4 regions of the Cobetia sp. PDI-12MA genome follow, and region 3 is predicted to be linked to each of the others. Evidence: predicted binding sites of a transcription regulator. Region 3 holds the regulator's gene; each other region holds the start of a gene.
The links. Region 3 encodes FNR, which switches genes on or off when oxygen is low (the NO sensors DNR and NnrR bind a similar motif). Its sites were predicted from a motif close to TTGATNTANATCAA; they were not measured.
Positions count from the first base shown of each region.

Region 1 (3,949 bases), 240 kb from region 3:
GATCCAGCAGCAGCAGGTCGAGGTTATCGGCGTGCACATCGATGAGGCTGAGCGTTTCGGCGAGACTGGCGGCCTGCAGCAGCTCGTAGGGCGACGCCGAGGCGTCAGCGACGCTCAGACTCAGGGTACGACTGATGGCATCACGGAACAGCGGATGGTCATCCGCGATCAACAGACGGTACATGGTGGCTCCTGGCCGGTAACGGGCGAAATCTTGAGCATGACGATCCTCATCATGACTTTCCTGATCATGACCTTGCTGATAACAGCTACCCTGAGCATAACGTCACGGCGTGGTGTCGTGCCTTGCGGCCTTCGCGGTATGGCGGGCGGGCCAGCCTGATTTCCTTCCGGCGCTCTTTTCGCTTTCCCCTTTCCCTTTTCTCTTCTCTACCCTCTTTCCTCTCTTCGTTCGTGTCTCCTCGCTTTTCTCCTCCCAAGGGATGAGACGGTCTCCACCCATGGGGGCATGTCGCGATCGGCGTCGGTGGTCAAGACTGTGAGAGTCACCTGATCAAGAACCGCTTGTTGGATCGGGAAGCGGGTCAGCTCCAACGGGGCCACTGCAGAAGGGCCAACACAGGCGTTTCGCTGACACGACAACGACTTCTCGACAACGACAACGGATTTTTCAGCAACGACAACGACCTTGCAGCAACGACAACAACAGGCCGTCGATCACGAGCGCCACTCGTGAATCGGGCCAACAGGAGTTCGCCATGATCTACGCCTCCCCGGGCAGCGCCGATGCGCTGGTCACGTTCAAGGGTATCTACGGCAACTATATCGGCGGTCGCTTCGTCGAGCCGGTGAAGGGTGAGTACTTCGACAATGTCAGCCCGGTGACGGGCGAGGCCTTCTGCCGTATCCCGCGTTCGAGTGCGGAGGATATCGATCTCGCGCTGGACGCGGCCCACAAGGCAGCCGCTGCCTGGGGCAAGACCTCGGTGCAGGAGCGCTCCAACATCCTGCTCAAGATCGCGGATCGCATCGAGCAGAACCTCGAGATGCTGGCTGTCGCCGAGACCTGGGACAACGGCAAGGCGGTGCGCGAGACGCTCAACGCCGATATTCCGCTGGCGGCGGACCACTTCCGTTACTTCGCTGGTTGCCTGCGCTCCCAGGAAGGTACCGCGGCGGACATCGATGCCAATACCGTCTCCTATCATTTCCATGAGCCGCTGGGCGTGGTCGGGCAGATCATCCCGTGGAACTTCCCGATCCTGATGGCGGCCTGGAAGCTCGGCCCGGCGCTGGCGGCCGGCAACTGCGTGGTGATCAAGCCGGCGGAACAGACTCCGGCCTCGATTCTGGTGCTCGCGGAGCTGGTCGGTGACCTGCTGCCGGCGGGCGTGCTCAATATCGTCAACGGCTATGGCGCCGAGGCCGGTCAGGCGCTGGCGACCAGCAAGCGCATCGCCAAGATCGCCTTCACCGGCTCCACCCCGGTGGGCTCGCACATTCTCAAGTGCGCCGCCGACAGCATCATCCCCTCCACGGTGGAGCTGGGCGGCAAGTCGCCCAACATCTACTTCGCCGACATCATGAATGCCGAACCCGAGTTCATCGACAAGGCCGCCGAAGGCCTGGTGCTGGCGTTCTTCAATCAGGGCGAGGTGTGTACCTGCCCATCACGCGCCCTGATCCAGGAAAGCATCTACGACGGCTTCATGGCCCGGGTGATGGAGCGCGTGAAGACCATCAAGCGCGGCAACCCGCTGGACACCGACGTGCAGGTCGGCGCCCAGGCTTCCCGCGAGCAGTTCGACAAGATCATGTCCTACATGGATGTCGCCCGCGAGGAAGGTGCCGAGGTGCTCACCGGTGGCAGCAGCGAGCAGCTGGAGAACGAGCTGGCCAACGGCTATTACATCCAGCCGACCCTGCTCAAGGGCAACAACTCGATGCGTGTCTTCCAGGAGGAGATCTTCGGGCCGGTGGTGGCCGTCACCACCTTCCGTGACGAGGCCGAGGCGTTGGCCATCGCCAATGACACCGAATTCGGTCTCGGCGCCGGCGTCTGGAGTCGCGACATGAACGTCGCCTTCCGCATGGGGCGCGGCATCCAGGCCGGTCGCGTGTGGACCAACTGCTACCACCAGTATCCCGCCCATGCCGCCTTCGGTGGCTACAAGAAATCCGGTGTCGGTCGCGAGACCCACAAGATGGCGCTGGAGCACTACCAGCAGACCAAGAATCTGCTGGTCAGCTACGACATCAATCCGCTCGGCTTCTTCTAGGCCTGTCTGGCAGCGCCACCGCCACTGGTGGCGCTGCACGCCTCCCGCGATTCGTGATTGAGAAAATGACATCGATGCCCGCGCCAGATCCGATTGCTTGATCTGGCGCAGGGCAGGGAGCGCTGCGTCTGGTTTCAATGGAGAGGCAAGCTTCGCGCTGGTCTGAGTGCAGGCATAGGCGCTGGCGCATGCAGGCGCCAGCCCACACTCACCGGCGCAACTCTCCGCCGCAACTTTGCTGGTTCGTCTGTCTTGAATATCCGTCAGTCTTGAATATCCGTCAGTCTTCAATGGATGAGGAGTACGTCATGGATAGCAGCATGAAAGCCGCCGTGGTACGTGAATTCGGTGCACCGCTGGTGATCGAGGAGGTCGCGGTACCGCGACCGGGGCGTGGCGAGATTCTGGTCGAGGTCGCCGCCTCCGGGGTCTGTCATACCGACCTGCACGCCGCGCATGGCGACTGGCCGGTGAAACCCAATCCACCGTTCATTCCCGGCCATGAGGGCGTCGGCACCATCGCGGCGGTGGGCGAGGGCGTCACCCACGTCAAGGAAGGCGATCGTGTCGGAGTGCCCTGGCTCTACTCGGCCTGCGGCCACTGCGAGCATTGCCTGGGCGGCTGGGAGACGCTGTGCGAGAGCCAGCAGAACACCGGCTACTCGGTGAATGGCGGCTTCGCCCAGTTCACGCTGGCGGACGCCGGCTACGTCGGCCGACTGCCGGACAGCGTGGGCTTCGTGGAGGTTGCGCCGGTGCTGTGTGCCGGGGTCACGGTCTACAAGGGCCTCAAGATGACCGATACGCGCCCCGGCCAGTGGGTGGTAATCTCGGGCATCGGCGGGCTGGGACACATGGCGGTGCAGTATGCACGCGCCATGGGCCTGAACGTGGCGGCGGTGGATGTAGATGATGCCAAGCTGGGGCTGGCCCGCCGACTGGGCGCTACCGTGACCGTCAATGCCATGAAGGAAGACCCGGCAGCCGTCATCAAGCGCGACATCGGTGGCGCGCATGGGGCGCTGGTAACGGCGGTGTCGCCCAAGGCCTTCGATCAGGCCCAGAACATGCTGCGCCGTGGCGGCACCCTGGTGCTCAACGGCCTGCCGCCGGGGGACTTCCCGCTGCCGATCTTCTCCACCGTGCTCAATGGCATCACGGTGCGTGGCTCCATCGTCGGCACGCGTCAGGACCTGCAGGAGGCGCTGGACTTCGCCGCGGAAGGCAAGGTCGCCGCCACCGTGCAGACCGGCAAGCTCGAGGACATCAATGACATCTTCGGGCGCATGATCGACGGCAAGATCGAGGGGCGCATCGTGCTCGACATGAAGGCCTGAGGCGTTCGCTGACCCGAATCCTCACCACCGACGCCAGGCCTGCTGGAAACGGCAGGCTGCCAGACACGACAACGCCAGCCCGAGGGCTGGCGTTGTCGTGTCTGGCATGGCCGTGTGCGTGAAGCCTCACGCGGGCACTGCAAAGCGCTCTCTATGAAGAGCTCTCCATGACGGGCTCGGGCTTCTGCTTACACCGTGCCGAATTTCTCGTTCTCGCCCATGTTCGGGGTGTGGTCCCTGTCGAGGTTGGCGCGCGCCACCTCGTAGAGCTGATAGGCCTTGCTCTCCTTGGCCTTCCAGTGCTCGCCGGATTGCACCGAGATCTCCAGCAGGGTGACGTCGGGGTCATCCTTGCCTTCCGGGAACCAGGCG
Region 1 covers NZ_CM183351.1:584,686-588,634, forward strand. The annotation lists gene AC5WNI_RS02540 (response regulator) at 1-184, opposite strand, end outside; gene exaC (acetaldehyde dehydrogenase ExaC) at 720-2,240, shown strand; gene adhP (alcohol dehydrogenase AdhP) at 2,549-3,577, shown strand; gene AC5WNI_RS02555 (pyridoxamine 5'-phosphate oxidase family protein) at 3,766-3,949, opposite strand, start outside.
Region 1: a site for FNR is predicted at 2,338-2,351, ahead of adhP (alcohol dehydrogenase AdhP). Genes of this name have one in related genera too.

Region 2 (3,949 bases), 610 kb from region 3:
GCCATCCTGCATCATTGTCCGGGCAATTCCATGATGCCGCGTGCCGGTATCGTGCATCGTCTCGACAAGGACACCAGCGGACTGATGGTGGTGGCCAAGTCATTGACCGCCCAGGCGGACCTGGTCGAGCAGCTGCAGGCCCGTACCGTGTCACGCGAGTACGATGCCGTCGTCACGGGCGTGTTGACCTCCGGTGCTACCGTGGATGCGCCCATCGGGCGTCACCCCAAGGACCGCAAGCGTCAGGCCGTTACCCACAGTGGCAAGCCGGCGGTCACCCACTTCCGCGTGGTGGAACGTTTCCGGGGCCACACCCATATCCGCTGCAAGCTGGAAACCGGGCGTACCCACCAGATTCGCGTGCACATGGCGCACCAGCGCTATCCGCTGGTTGGAGACCCGGTCTACGGCGGGCGTCTGAAGCTGCCGCCGGGGGCCAGTGACCCGCTCAAGGAGCTGCTGCGCCAGTTCCCGCGTCAGGCACTGCATGCCCGCCGTCTCGCCTTCATCCACCCGATCACGGGCAAGGAAGTCGAATTCCGCGCCGAGATGCCGGGTGACATGCTGGTGCTGATCGACTATCTCAAGGAAGACATCGCTCGCTGAGGCGGCAGGCTCGCGCGACACGCCGCACAAGGAGAGGTTATGCACGACGAGAGTCTACGCCCGACCCTGATACTGCCGGACTGGCCCGCGCCGAGCCCGGTGCAGGCCTTCGTGACCACGCGTGAGAGCGGCCCCAGCCAGGGGCCGTATGCCGGCTTCAATCCGGCGCTGCATGTGGGGGATGACCCGGCGATGGTGGCGCAGGTGCGTGAGCTTCTCGCGGCGGAGGTCGATGACGGCCGTCCGCTGGCGTGGCTGGATCAGGTGCACGGCACTCAGGTGGTGGATGCCTTCGATGTCTGCCATGCCGAGGGCCGGCCGGATGCGCCGCCACGGGCGGATGCCTGCATCAGTACCGGCACCGGGCAGGCCTGTGTGGTGATGACGGCGGACTGCCTGCCGGTGCTGTTCTGTGATCGGCAGGGCACGCGTGTCGGCGTGGCACATGCGGGTTGGCGCGGGCTGGTCGCAGGCGTGCTGGAAGCTACCATCGAGCGTCTCGGCGATGACCCCGGCGAGCTGATGGCCTGGCTGGGGCCGGCGATCTCCAATGCGCAGTTCGAGGTCGGCCCCGAGGTGCATGATGCCTTCATCGCGGACCTGCCTGAGGCCGATGATGCCTTCGAGGCCAGTCCCTACCGGCTTGGTCACTACATGTGCGACCTCTACAAGCTGGCACGTCTGCGTCTCGAGCGTGCCGGAGTCGGTCATGTCAGTGGTGGCCACTTCTGCACCGCCTCGGAGTCGCGTTTCTACTCCCACCGGCGTGATGATGGCGTGACCGGGCGCCTCGCCACGGTGATCTGGCTGCGCTGAGGCGCCGAGCAGAAATCACTGTCCAGGGGCCTGGTCTGCGCATTCCACAAGCTCGACATTCAGTACCCACAAACGCCCCGTTGACCTGATGTCCCAGGTTGGCGGGGCGTTTCTGTGTGTGGCAAAGGTGATGGCCGGCGGGGCGGGAAACTGACCTGGATCAGGCAAATGGCACAACATGCTGCAGTGCGGCGAATCCTGCCTTGAAAGCCGTGCGCCAGTCCCCATCTTGAGAGTCAGATACGAAAAGTTACAGGCGAAGCTCCTGAGAAAAGGAGTACCGCCATGACTCTCAGGAGACAGCACCATGCGCATCGACAAACTGACCAGCAAGCTGCAGAACGCTCTGGCGGATGCCCAGTCGCTCGCCGTCGGGCGAGGCCACAATGAAATTCACCCGCAGCATCTGCTGCTGGCCCTGCTTGAAGACCGCGATGGCGGTCTCAAGGCACTGGTCAACAAGGCGGGCGGCGATGCCACCAGTCTGATGAGTGGTCTCAAGCGCCAGCTGGATGACCTGCCGACCGTGTCCCAGTTCGACGGCAATGTCGCGCCCTCGCAGGCCCTCGGCAAGCTTCTGAATCTGGCCGATCGCGAAGCGCAGAAGCGCGGCGATCAATACATCGCCTCCGAGCTCGCGCTGTTGGCCGCGCTGGAGCTGGGCGGTGATCTCGGCAAGCTGTTCACCTCCTCGGGCATCAAGAAGCCCGCCCTGACCTCCGCCATCGATGCACTGCGCGGTGGCGAAGCCGTGGGCGATGCCGATGCCGAGAACAATCGCGAAGCGCTCAACAAGTACACCCTGGATCTCACCGAACGCGCACGGGATGGCAAGCTCGATCCGGTGATCGGGCGTGACGAGGAAATTCGTCGCACGATCCAGGTGCTGCAGCGCCGCACCAAGAACAACCCGGTATTGATCGGTGAACCTGGTGTCGGCAAGACCGCCATCGTCGAGGGGCTGGCCAGCCGTATCGTCAATGGCGAGGTGCCGGAAGGTCTCAAGAACAAGCGCGTGCTGTCTCTCGACATGGGCTCGTTGCTGGCGGGGGCCAAGTTCCGCGGCGAATTCGAGGAGCGCCTCAAGTCGGTGCTGAAGGAGCTGGCGCAGGAAGAAGGCCAGGTCATCCTGTTCATCGACGAGCTGCACACCATGGTCGGCGCGGGCAAGGCCGAAGGCGCGATGGACGCCGGCAACATGCTCAAGCCGGCGCTGGCGCGCGGCGAGCTGCACTGTGTCGGTGCCACCACGCTTGACGAGTATCGCCAGTACATCGAGAAGGATGCCGCACTCGAGCGCCGCTTCCAGAAGGTGCAGGTCGACCAGCCCAGCGAGGAAGACACCATCGCCATCCTGCGTGGCCTGAAGGAGCGCTACGAGGTACACCACGGGGTCGACATCACCGACAGCGCCATCATCGCCGCTGCACGCCTGTCCTCGCGTTACATCACGGACCGCCAGCTGCCGGACAAGGCGATCGATCTGATCGATGAAGCCGCGTCACGCATCCGCATGGAGCTGGATTCCAAGCCGGAGGAGATGGACCGTCTCGATCGCCGCCTGATCCAGCTCAAGATGGAGCGGGAAGCGCTCAAGAAGGAGACCGACGAGGCGGCGCTCAAGCGCCTCGGCGCGCTTGAGGACCAGATCTCGGAGCTGGAGCGTGAATACGCCGACCTCGATGAAGTCTGGAAGGCCGAGAAGTCCAGCATCCAGGGCGCGGCCCAGTTCAAGGCGGAGCTGGAACAGGCGCGTATCGATCTGGAGCAGGCGCGTCGTGCCGGCGACCTCAGCCGTATGTCGGAACTGCAATACGGCGTGATCCCGGGGCTCGAGAAGCAGATCAGCGAAGCCGGCGAAGGCGAGGCGGATACCTCTGCTCACGTGCTGCTGCGCTCCAATGTCACTGAGGAAGAGATTGCTGAGGTCGTCTCGCGCTGGACCGGCATCCCGGTCGCCAAGATGCTCGAAGGCGAGCGTGACAAGCTGCTGCGCATGGAAGAGGCGCTGCACGAGAAGGTGATCGGTCAGGACGAGGCGGTGATCGCGGTGTCCAATGCGGTGCGTCGCTCACGCGCGGGGCTGTCGGATCCGAATCGTCCCAACGGCTCTTTCCTGTTCCTTGGCCCGACCGGCGTCGGCAAGACGGAGCTCTGCAAGTCACTGGCCAGCTTCCTGTTCGACACCGAAGAGGCGATGGTGCGCATCGACATGTCCGAGTTCATGGAGAAGCACTCCGTGGCTCGTTTGATCGGCGCGCCTCCCGGCTATGTCGGGTATGAAGAGGGCGGCTATCTGACCGAGGCCGTGCGCCGCAAGCCATACTCCGTGCTGCTGCTCGACGAGGTCGAGAAGGCACACCCGGATGTCTTCAACATCCTGCTGCAGGTGCTGGAAGATGGCCGTCTGACCGATGGCCAGGGGCGTACCGTCGATTTCCGCAACACCGTGATCGTGATGACCTCCAACCTGGGCTCGGAAATGATTCAGCGCATGAGCGGCCTCAATGGCGAGCTGGCGGAAGAC
Region 2 covers NZ_CM183351.1:3,768,267-3,772,215, reverse strand. The annotation lists gene rluD (23S rRNA pseudouridine(1911/1915/1917) synthase RluD) at 1-606, shown strand, start outside; gene pgeF (peptidoglycan editing factor PgeF) at 646-1,422, shown strand; gene clpB (ATP-dependent chaperone ClpB) at 1,730-3,949, shown strand, end outside.
Region 2: a site for FNR is predicted at 1,573-1,586, ahead of clpB (ATP-dependent chaperone ClpB). Genes of this name have one in related genera too.

Region 3 (3,949 bases):
TGCTTCAAGGCAGCATGTGGCATGTGCTGGCAGATGACGGCAGACCGCTATACACCCTGAGCGAGGTGCTGGAAGCGGCCCGCATGCCGATGATGATCTCGCTGGGCGGGCTCGCCTGCTGGGCGCTCGGCATGCTGCTGATGCTCCTCAACGTGATGCGCACCCTGGCTGTCCACAAGAGCGAACGGCAAGCCGCTCATGAGCGCCAGCTCCCGAAGTCCGGCTCGCGGAAGACATCATCACAGCCTGCCATACACCCTGCATCACCCTCTGCCACGCCCCCTGCCACATCCTCGGGAGGGCACTACGCATGAGACATGTCCTGCTCGAACGTCACGCCGGCCTGATGACGGCACTATGCCTGCTCACCATGAGCCTCGGCGCCCTCGCCCAGCTGGTGCCGCTTGGAGCTCACCCCAGTCTCGCCAGCGCGCCCGAAGACCTCAAACCGCTGAGCGCCCTGGCGCTGGAGGGTCAGCGCATCTATCAACGCGAGGGCTGTCAGCAGTGCCACACACGCATGGTGCGCTATCTACCGGGCGACACGGCGCGCCACGGCGATGCGACGACCACCCGGGCACGCTTCTACGACCGCCCTTCGCTGTGGGGCGTCGAGCGCTGGGGGACGGATTTGAGCCAGCTGCCTGCGCAGCATGACGATGCCTGGCAGCGCCTGCATCTGCATGACCCGCGCAGTCAGGTGCCGGGTTCGGCGATGCCTGCCTACCCGTGGCTGTTCGAGCGGGCGTTGAGCGGCGAAGGTATCGCGGCACGCATGCGAGCCCTGCAAGGCCTGGGCGTACCCTACGCGGAAGACGAGATTCTCGCCGCCCCCAATGACGTGCGTGGCACTGCCGAAATCACGGCTCTGCTCGCCTACCTGCAGCAGGCCGCCCCTGCGAGCGACACCGCCAGCCGTAGCCCATGACAGCCCCCCTCAGGAGACACGACATGAATCTGCTGGAGACAACTGGCCTCCCCCTGTTCTGGAATCTCTGGGTGCTGGCCCTCACGCTGGGCAGCCTGGTGTTGTTCGCCATGCTGGCGCTGGGCAGTCTTTCGCGCGCTGACAGCGACGAGCGCGAAGGCGATGGCCCCATGCAGGAACATCGCATCAACGGCATACGTCAGCCTGACACACCAGCGCCACGTGCCTGGGGCATTCTGGCACTGGCGACGCTGGCCGCCGCGCTGATCCTGCTGCTCGGCGCAGCTGGCTGAGCCCAGATGGCCAGCGACGGATGACCAGCGACTGATGCCTGAGTGCTGGTCACTGCATACTGACTCGCGCCTTCGGCTGAGGCAGGTCGTCGCGGTATGGTCACGCGGGGTCAACCAGGCCTAAAGTTCACACACCTTGCAACGCCCATGGGTTGGGCAGGATAATGAATTAACAAAATCTAATATTATGGCGTCACGGAATGCGCTGCCTCGGCCGATGAGCGCTCAGACTCTGTCCGCTCGATACACTGCGGCTCAGCAGTGCAGCGGCGGGCGACAAGGCCCCGCCCCACCGTTCGTTGCGCCCGAAAGACCCCTCCCGCTGCCCTACCCCAGGGGTAGCGGTGACATTCCTCAGGAGAGTCACCATGACGGCCAATGCACAGGCATCACACCGCTTGCGCGCCCATGAAGCCCGCTGCCAGACATGTTCGCTGAGTTCACTGTGCCTGCCACTGGCACTGAACATGGAAGATATCGACCAGTTTGACGCCATCATCCGCCGTCGCGCGCCACTCAGAAAAGGGGAAGTCCTCTTCACCCAGGGCGATGCCTTCGATTGCGTCTTCACGGTGCGCTCCGGAAGCCTCAAGCAGATCACCAATGAAAACAGCGGTACGGAGCAGCTGACCGGCTTCTACCTGCCCAGCGAGCTGGCCGGACTCGATGCCATCGACAGCAATTGCTATCCCGGCACCGCGGTGGCGCTGGAGACCACCACCGTCTGCGAGATTCCCTTCGACCGACTCAATGCGCTCTCGGAGCAGATGCCTGAGCTGAGAACCCAGCTGTTCAAGAGCCTGAGCAAGGAATTGCACGAAGATCGCCGCATGATGATGCTGCTGTCACGCAAGACAGCCGATGAGCGGCTGGCGAGCTTCCTGGTCAACCTGTCACAGCGCTTCCGTCGCCGAGGCTATTCGCCATACAGCTTCCGCCTCTCGATGGCACGCGCCGATATCGGCAACTATCTGGGACTGGCCGTCGAAACCATCAGCCGCATCCTGACCCGCTTCCAGACCCAGGGGCTGGTCGACATTCGTGCCCGCGAGGTGCATATCCTGCATCTGGATGGCCTGATCGAGCTGGCCGAGGGCGAGTGTCAGGGCGGTCGCTGATGACGCCTGCTGACAGCACATCACGCGGTGCGACACTGCGCTGATCTACCGCCGGACGCCATGTCGGCCCCACACAAGGCAGAGGCCAGTCGTCAGTCATCGAAACAGTTCGACAACCCAGACAGCCCTGACGACAGAGCGTGTCTCGGCCGCTCAAGCCCCGCTGGCAATCAGCGGTTCTCGAGGCGGTTATAGTCCAGCAGGCCCGCTTCGACAGGGCGATCAGCATAGTTGACGCGCAGCACGCTGTCGGAGAACTGCCAGAAGCGCGGATCAGTCCGGCGCACTCCGATATCGGCCTGCAGGGCGCGGTAGTCCTCTTCGGTCTCGAGTGCCGCCACCCGCTCTGCCAGCCCCGTCAGAGTGTCAGGCGTCAATCGCCAGAAGGCATTCGGGTAATCGCCCGCCACGCCACGCAAGACATCGAGAGTGTCTTCCTCAGGACGGCGGTTTTCCTCCTCATCGAACAGACTGGTGATGTTGGCGTGGGCGGAATTGCGCAGCACGCTGTAAAGGCGTGGCGAGTCATCAGTGCCATCCTCCAGCGCGACGATCGTCACCTCCGGCATCAGGCTGGCCGAGACTCCCTGCACCGCAGCGAGGGCCTGCAGCTCATGTCGCACATGCTCATCCTCGACATTGCTCAGACTGCGCTCATGCCCGAGTTCCGGCGCGAGGCGCTCCTGCATGCGCCGCATCAGGCCAAGGCGGGCCTGATCCGGCGACGAGAGTTCCTGCGGTGTCCAGACAATGTCACTGGGCGCATCGAACTGCGGCGGTTTCTTGAACAGCAGCCCCCCAAGCCCCGGGCTCACGTCGCGATACCAGCTATCATGCACCGCCTGGCGCTCGCCCGCCGGCAACAGCACCAACAGGTTGTTCTCGCCCTCCATGCGCAGGAAGTCCATGTACAGGCGAGTGACCAGCTGATGCCCGAGATTGCCGTAGACATCGAATCCGGCGACCAGCAGGTAGTGGATACGCTCCAGCATCGGGTAATCGATGATCCAGCCCGTCTTGGGTACGCCACCGACCAGCCCCTTCATTACCGCCGCATTGTCGAAGTGACGATAGATGGTCAGGGCCGCGTTGGGGTTGCGCCCCTGCCCGGGGCCGTCGGCCCAGCCGCTGCCGTCCCACATCACTCGCGTATCCAGGCGCAGGTCACCATCGCGATAGGCCTGGGACATCAGACGCTGTTTGGCCTTGAGATAGGCGGTCTGCTTGCTCTCGAACTTGACCCAGGAGCTGATAGGCAACGCGTTGCTGCTTTGCTCGGCGGGCAAACTGAGGTTCTTTCCTTCCTCGGCCAGGGTGCGCTCCACTTCCGGGTGACTGAACATCTTCGGATCAGTGAAACCGACCCAGAAGTGATCATTGATCACATCCACCGCGACCTGCCCGCGACAGACCGGCCCCTTGATGAAGCCCATGATGGTGTTCTGCGACTCATCCAGCATGAAGCGATAGCGTGACTCGGCCGGAATGGCCTCGAAGGTCAGGAAAGGATTCGAGGCCGTCTTGAGGTCGTAATCCGGCAGGTCATTCACGGGGTAATCCGGCGTCAGGAACAGCGCCTGCCAACGTTTGAAGCGAGCATCATTGAGTGC
Region 3 covers NZ_CM183351.1:345,133-349,081, reverse strand. The annotation lists gene AC5WNI_RS01595 (cbb3-type cytochrome c oxidase subunit I) at 1-314, shown strand, start outside; gene AC5WNI_RS01590 (cbb3-type cytochrome c oxidase subunit II) at 311-928, shown strand; gene AC5WNI_RS01585 (hypothetical protein) at 952-1,221, shown strand; gene fnr (fumarate/nitrate reduction transcriptional regulator Fnr) at 1,590-2,339, shown strand; gene AC5WNI_RS01575 (fatty acid cis/trans isomerase) at 2,510-3,949, opposite strand, start outside.

Region 4 (3,949 bases), 960 kb from region 3:
GGCAGCGTCGCGGCTGTGGCGCCTGAGCTGGCGATTGAGCTGGTGGTTGAGTTGATGGCGTCGTCGGCAAGCGAAGGGCGGCTGGCGGACGAAGCGTGCTCGGCGCATGACATGCCTGTCTGTACCCCTTGAATTGGTGATTATCTGTATCTTGTGCCCCCTTGAGGGTTCGCGGCAAGCTGAAGGCTCATGTCGTGGCCCCGTCGGTGCACGTTCTGCACCTGCCTATGGGCCGCCCGCTTGTCATTTCTCTCGCTGGAGTCTGCGTGATGTGGATGCCACTTTGCTTCGTGTTTCTGTTCGCCAGCGGCTTCATCGCCGCGCGCTTCGGTACCCTGGACGCTGAACCCTTCACCTTGCTGCTGGTGCGCAGCCTGCTGGTGCTGCCGGTGCTGGGGTTGATTCTGTGGCTGCGCCGCAAGCCGCGTCAGTGGGGCCGGCGCAATGACCGTCTGGCGCAGATGGGCATCGGCATGCTGTTGCACGGCGCCTATCTGGGCGGCGTGTTCGCGGCGGTCAAGGCGGGGCTGCCGGCGGGTCTGACGGCGCTGCTGGTCAGCCTGCATCCACTGGTGACGGCGGCGTTGTCGCTGCCGTTGTTCGGCGTGCGTCTCGGAGCCAGGCAGTGGGCGGGGCTTGGCTGTGGCGCCATCGGCGTCAGTCTGGTGCTGGGGGCAGGGCTGGCCAGGGACGGCGCGGGCACCCTGGAGTGGCCGCTGATCGGGCTCGTCTGGTGCCTGGTGGCACTGATCGGCGTGTTCAGCTCGACACTGTGGCAGAAGCGGGTCTCCGGGCGCATGGGGTTGGTCGAGGGGCTGATGTTCCAGTATCTCGGTGCGGGCGCGGTGTTCGTCGTCGCCGCGACCAGTGTCGGCAGCTTTGCCTTTGACCCCACGCCGCGTCTGCTGCTGACCATGGCCTGGCTGGTGATCGCCATCTCGGTCGGTGCCATCTGGCTGCTGATGCTGATGCTGGAGCGTGGCGAGGCCCATCAGGTCGCGCGCACCTTCTTCCTGGTGCCGCCGTGTGCCGCGCTGATGGCATGGTGGCTGTTCGATGAGCAGTGGACCGCGCTGATGGTGGCGGGCGCCGCACTGGTGGTGCTGGGGCTGGTACTGGACCGCCCGCGTCCGGGCAAGGTGAGCAAGGCGCCGGCGGAGGACGTCACGCCGCCTTCGCCTTCAACTCCCTCAACGACCTCAACCTCAACAGTTTCAGCAACTTCCAATGCTTCGGCAACGAACAGTGGGCAAGCCGCCCCGCGCTGAGGCGTGCCGAGCGCACAACTCACAACGCACAGTACACCAGGTGCAACGCACAACGCACAACGCACAACGCCCCGCCGGCCCGAGATGGGCTGGCGGGGCGTTGTCGTCTCTGGCCCGTCAGAAGCGCTAGCCAGGAAGTGGCTGATCAGAAGCGATAGCTGATCCCGGCCATGGTCACGATGGGATCGATCTCGACCTTGTCGTTGACGCTGCCCGCCACGGTGACATCGGAATCGATATCCAGATACCAGGCGGCGACGTTGGCCGCCCAGTGCTCGTTGATCACCAGATCGACGCCGACCTGTGCGGCCGCGCCCCAGCTGTCATCCATCTCGAGCTTGGTGCCATCGTCGAGGGTTTCATCGGAGAAGTGGGTGTAATTGACGCCCGCGCCGATGTACGGCTGGATGCGCGATTCACGCCCGCCAAGCGGGTAGTACTGCAGTGTCAGGGTCGGCGGCAGGTGGTCGACGGAACCGGCTTTCTGGCCATTGAGCGAGATATCGTGGTCGAAATCCTGCGCCGCCAGCAGCTCGATACCGAAGGTGTCGGTGAAGCGATAGCCGAGAGTGAAGGCAAAGGCGCTGTCATCATCGACATCCACGTCGGCACCGATGGCATCGATGCGACCGTTGTCACTCTTCGGCGAGACCTTGGCGACACCTGCACGCGTCCAGAACTGCCCGGCGCCGTAGTTGAGAGAGCTGGGAGAGTTGAGAGAGCTATGAGAGCTGGCATTCAGCGAGTCGGCGGCCATGGCCGGTGTGGCACAGAGAGTCGCGAGGCCGGTGAGGCCTGCCAGTGCCAGAAGCTGCCACGGGCGTGCTGCAGAGCGCGGGCTACGTGAAGTCAGGTGCGCGGGGAGGGAGGCTGAGCGAGTGACGACGTCGGGCATGATGGCTCCTGAAGGATGGCGGGAAACAATGCCTTCATTCTAGGTAGCCGAATTTCGAGAAATTTGATCTGGGGCAAGAGTTTACGGACGTTCTTGCCTGGGCAGGAGCCTGGTTGATCCAGGTCAATTTCTGCGCGGCGCCGCTCAAGATTGGCCATGTAGCCGTTGATTGCCCACAACGAAAACGCCGCAGACCCTGAGGTCTGCGGCGTTCGTGTGTGATGCCCATCCGGCGCCTGGACGGCTCGATGTTGCCGAGGTCCATTGCTGGCGCTTTAGGGAATGATGCGGCACCACACGGCTTGCCGAGTACTCGCTGGAGGCATGTTCACGCCTCGTGCAAGGACTTAGAAGCGGTAGGTGACACCGGCACCGACAGTGACCGGATCCAGCTCGGTGTCGTTCACGTCCTGACCGGCGATCTTGGTATCGGCCTTGACGTCAGCATAACGGGCGTAGCCATTGACGGCCCAGGCTTCGGTGATCTTGAGGTCCACACCCAGCTCGGCAGCGGCGCCGTAGCTGTCGTCGATGTCCATGCTCTGGCCACCGGCAGACTCACCGGAGAAGTGGGTGTAGTTCAGGCCGACACCAGCGTACGGCTGGACGCGGGCTTCAGTACCGCCCAGCGGGTAGTACTGCAGCATCAGGTTGATCGGCATCTCATCGAAACCACCGGCGCTGTTTTCCCAGTCAGTGCTGAATTCTTCAGTGGACTGCAGGGCGATGGCCAGGTTGTCGTGGAACATGTAGCCCACGGAACCGGCGAAGCCAGATTCGTCCTTGGCGATCAGACCGTTGCCGTTGTTGCTCTTGCCGTCGACCTTGGCAACGCCACCGCGCAGGAAGGTATCACCCTTGCCATATGCCATGGCGGATTGTGCGCCCATTGCCATGGTGCCGGCGATAACAGTAGCGGTCAGGATCTTGATAGCTTTCATGTGTAGTTCTCCTTGAAGCTTGGCTTCGTGAGCTGCCTGTCAGCAGTGCCTCGCTACCCTACGGCGTGGGCCGTGTGCTCTGCGTGGCTGCGTCGATCAGGGGACGCTGCAAACTATAAAAAACAGCGTTCTGTTTGGCAAGTATTTTTTAGAACGTTGTTTGAAAACTTGTTGGGCGTCCTGTTAGCAGATGTTACCGATTATTTCAGGGAAGTTTAATGTCTCACGAGTGAGACTTGAGATGACGCATTTGAGCGACATTCCCATTCATCCTCGCGCAAGGTGACCAAGACCTTGGTCGCATGCCGTGCGCAAGGTTAGTGATCACTACGTCAAGGATCTTTGCCGGCCTCTTAAGGCTCAGCGACGCTTGCGTGCGGCGCGTGCTTCCAGCTGTTCCAGCCACTGACTGACCTCGGCGCTCTGCGCATCCGCATCGCGATAGACGGCAAGAAATTGTCGCCATTCATCATGCTGCCAGCCCTTCAGGCGGCGCCACAGCACGTAGAGATCGCGCAGGCACTCGTGGCGGCGCAGCACGAAGCGGCGCGTCTTCTCGAGATCGATGATGACGGCGTCCATCTGCCAGGTGCTGTCCGGCGACTCACTCGGCGGGCGGCTCAGGAAGATGTGCTTGGGGAACAGACAGCCATGCATCAGGCCAGCCTGATGGATCTCGCGAACCAGGCGAGCGCTGGCGGTGATGACCTGAGAGCGCATGCCGGTATCGAGTTCCGCCCAGCGTTGATGCCAGTGATCCAGATCATCGCGCCCGGCGAGATCGAAGGTGATCAGGATGGCGCGCCATTCCCGGCCTGCGCGCCGCTCGCCGTACCAGCCGGCGT
Region 4 covers NZ_CM183351.1:1,306,862-1,310,810, forward strand. The annotation lists gene AC5WNI_RS05600 (aminotransferase-like domain-containing protein) at 1-113, opposite strand, end outside; gene AC5WNI_RS05605 (DMT family transporter) at 270-1,268, shown strand; gene AC5WNI_RS05610 (OmpW/AlkL family protein) at 1,414-2,025, opposite strand; gene AC5WNI_RS05615 (OmpW/AlkL family protein) at 2,511-3,104, opposite strand; gene AC5WNI_RS05620 (lipopolysaccharide kinase InaA family protein) at 3,465-3,949, opposite strand, start outside.
Region 4: a site for FNR is predicted at 2,277-2,290, ahead of AC5WNI_RS05610 (OmpW/AlkL family protein). Genes of this name have one in related genera too.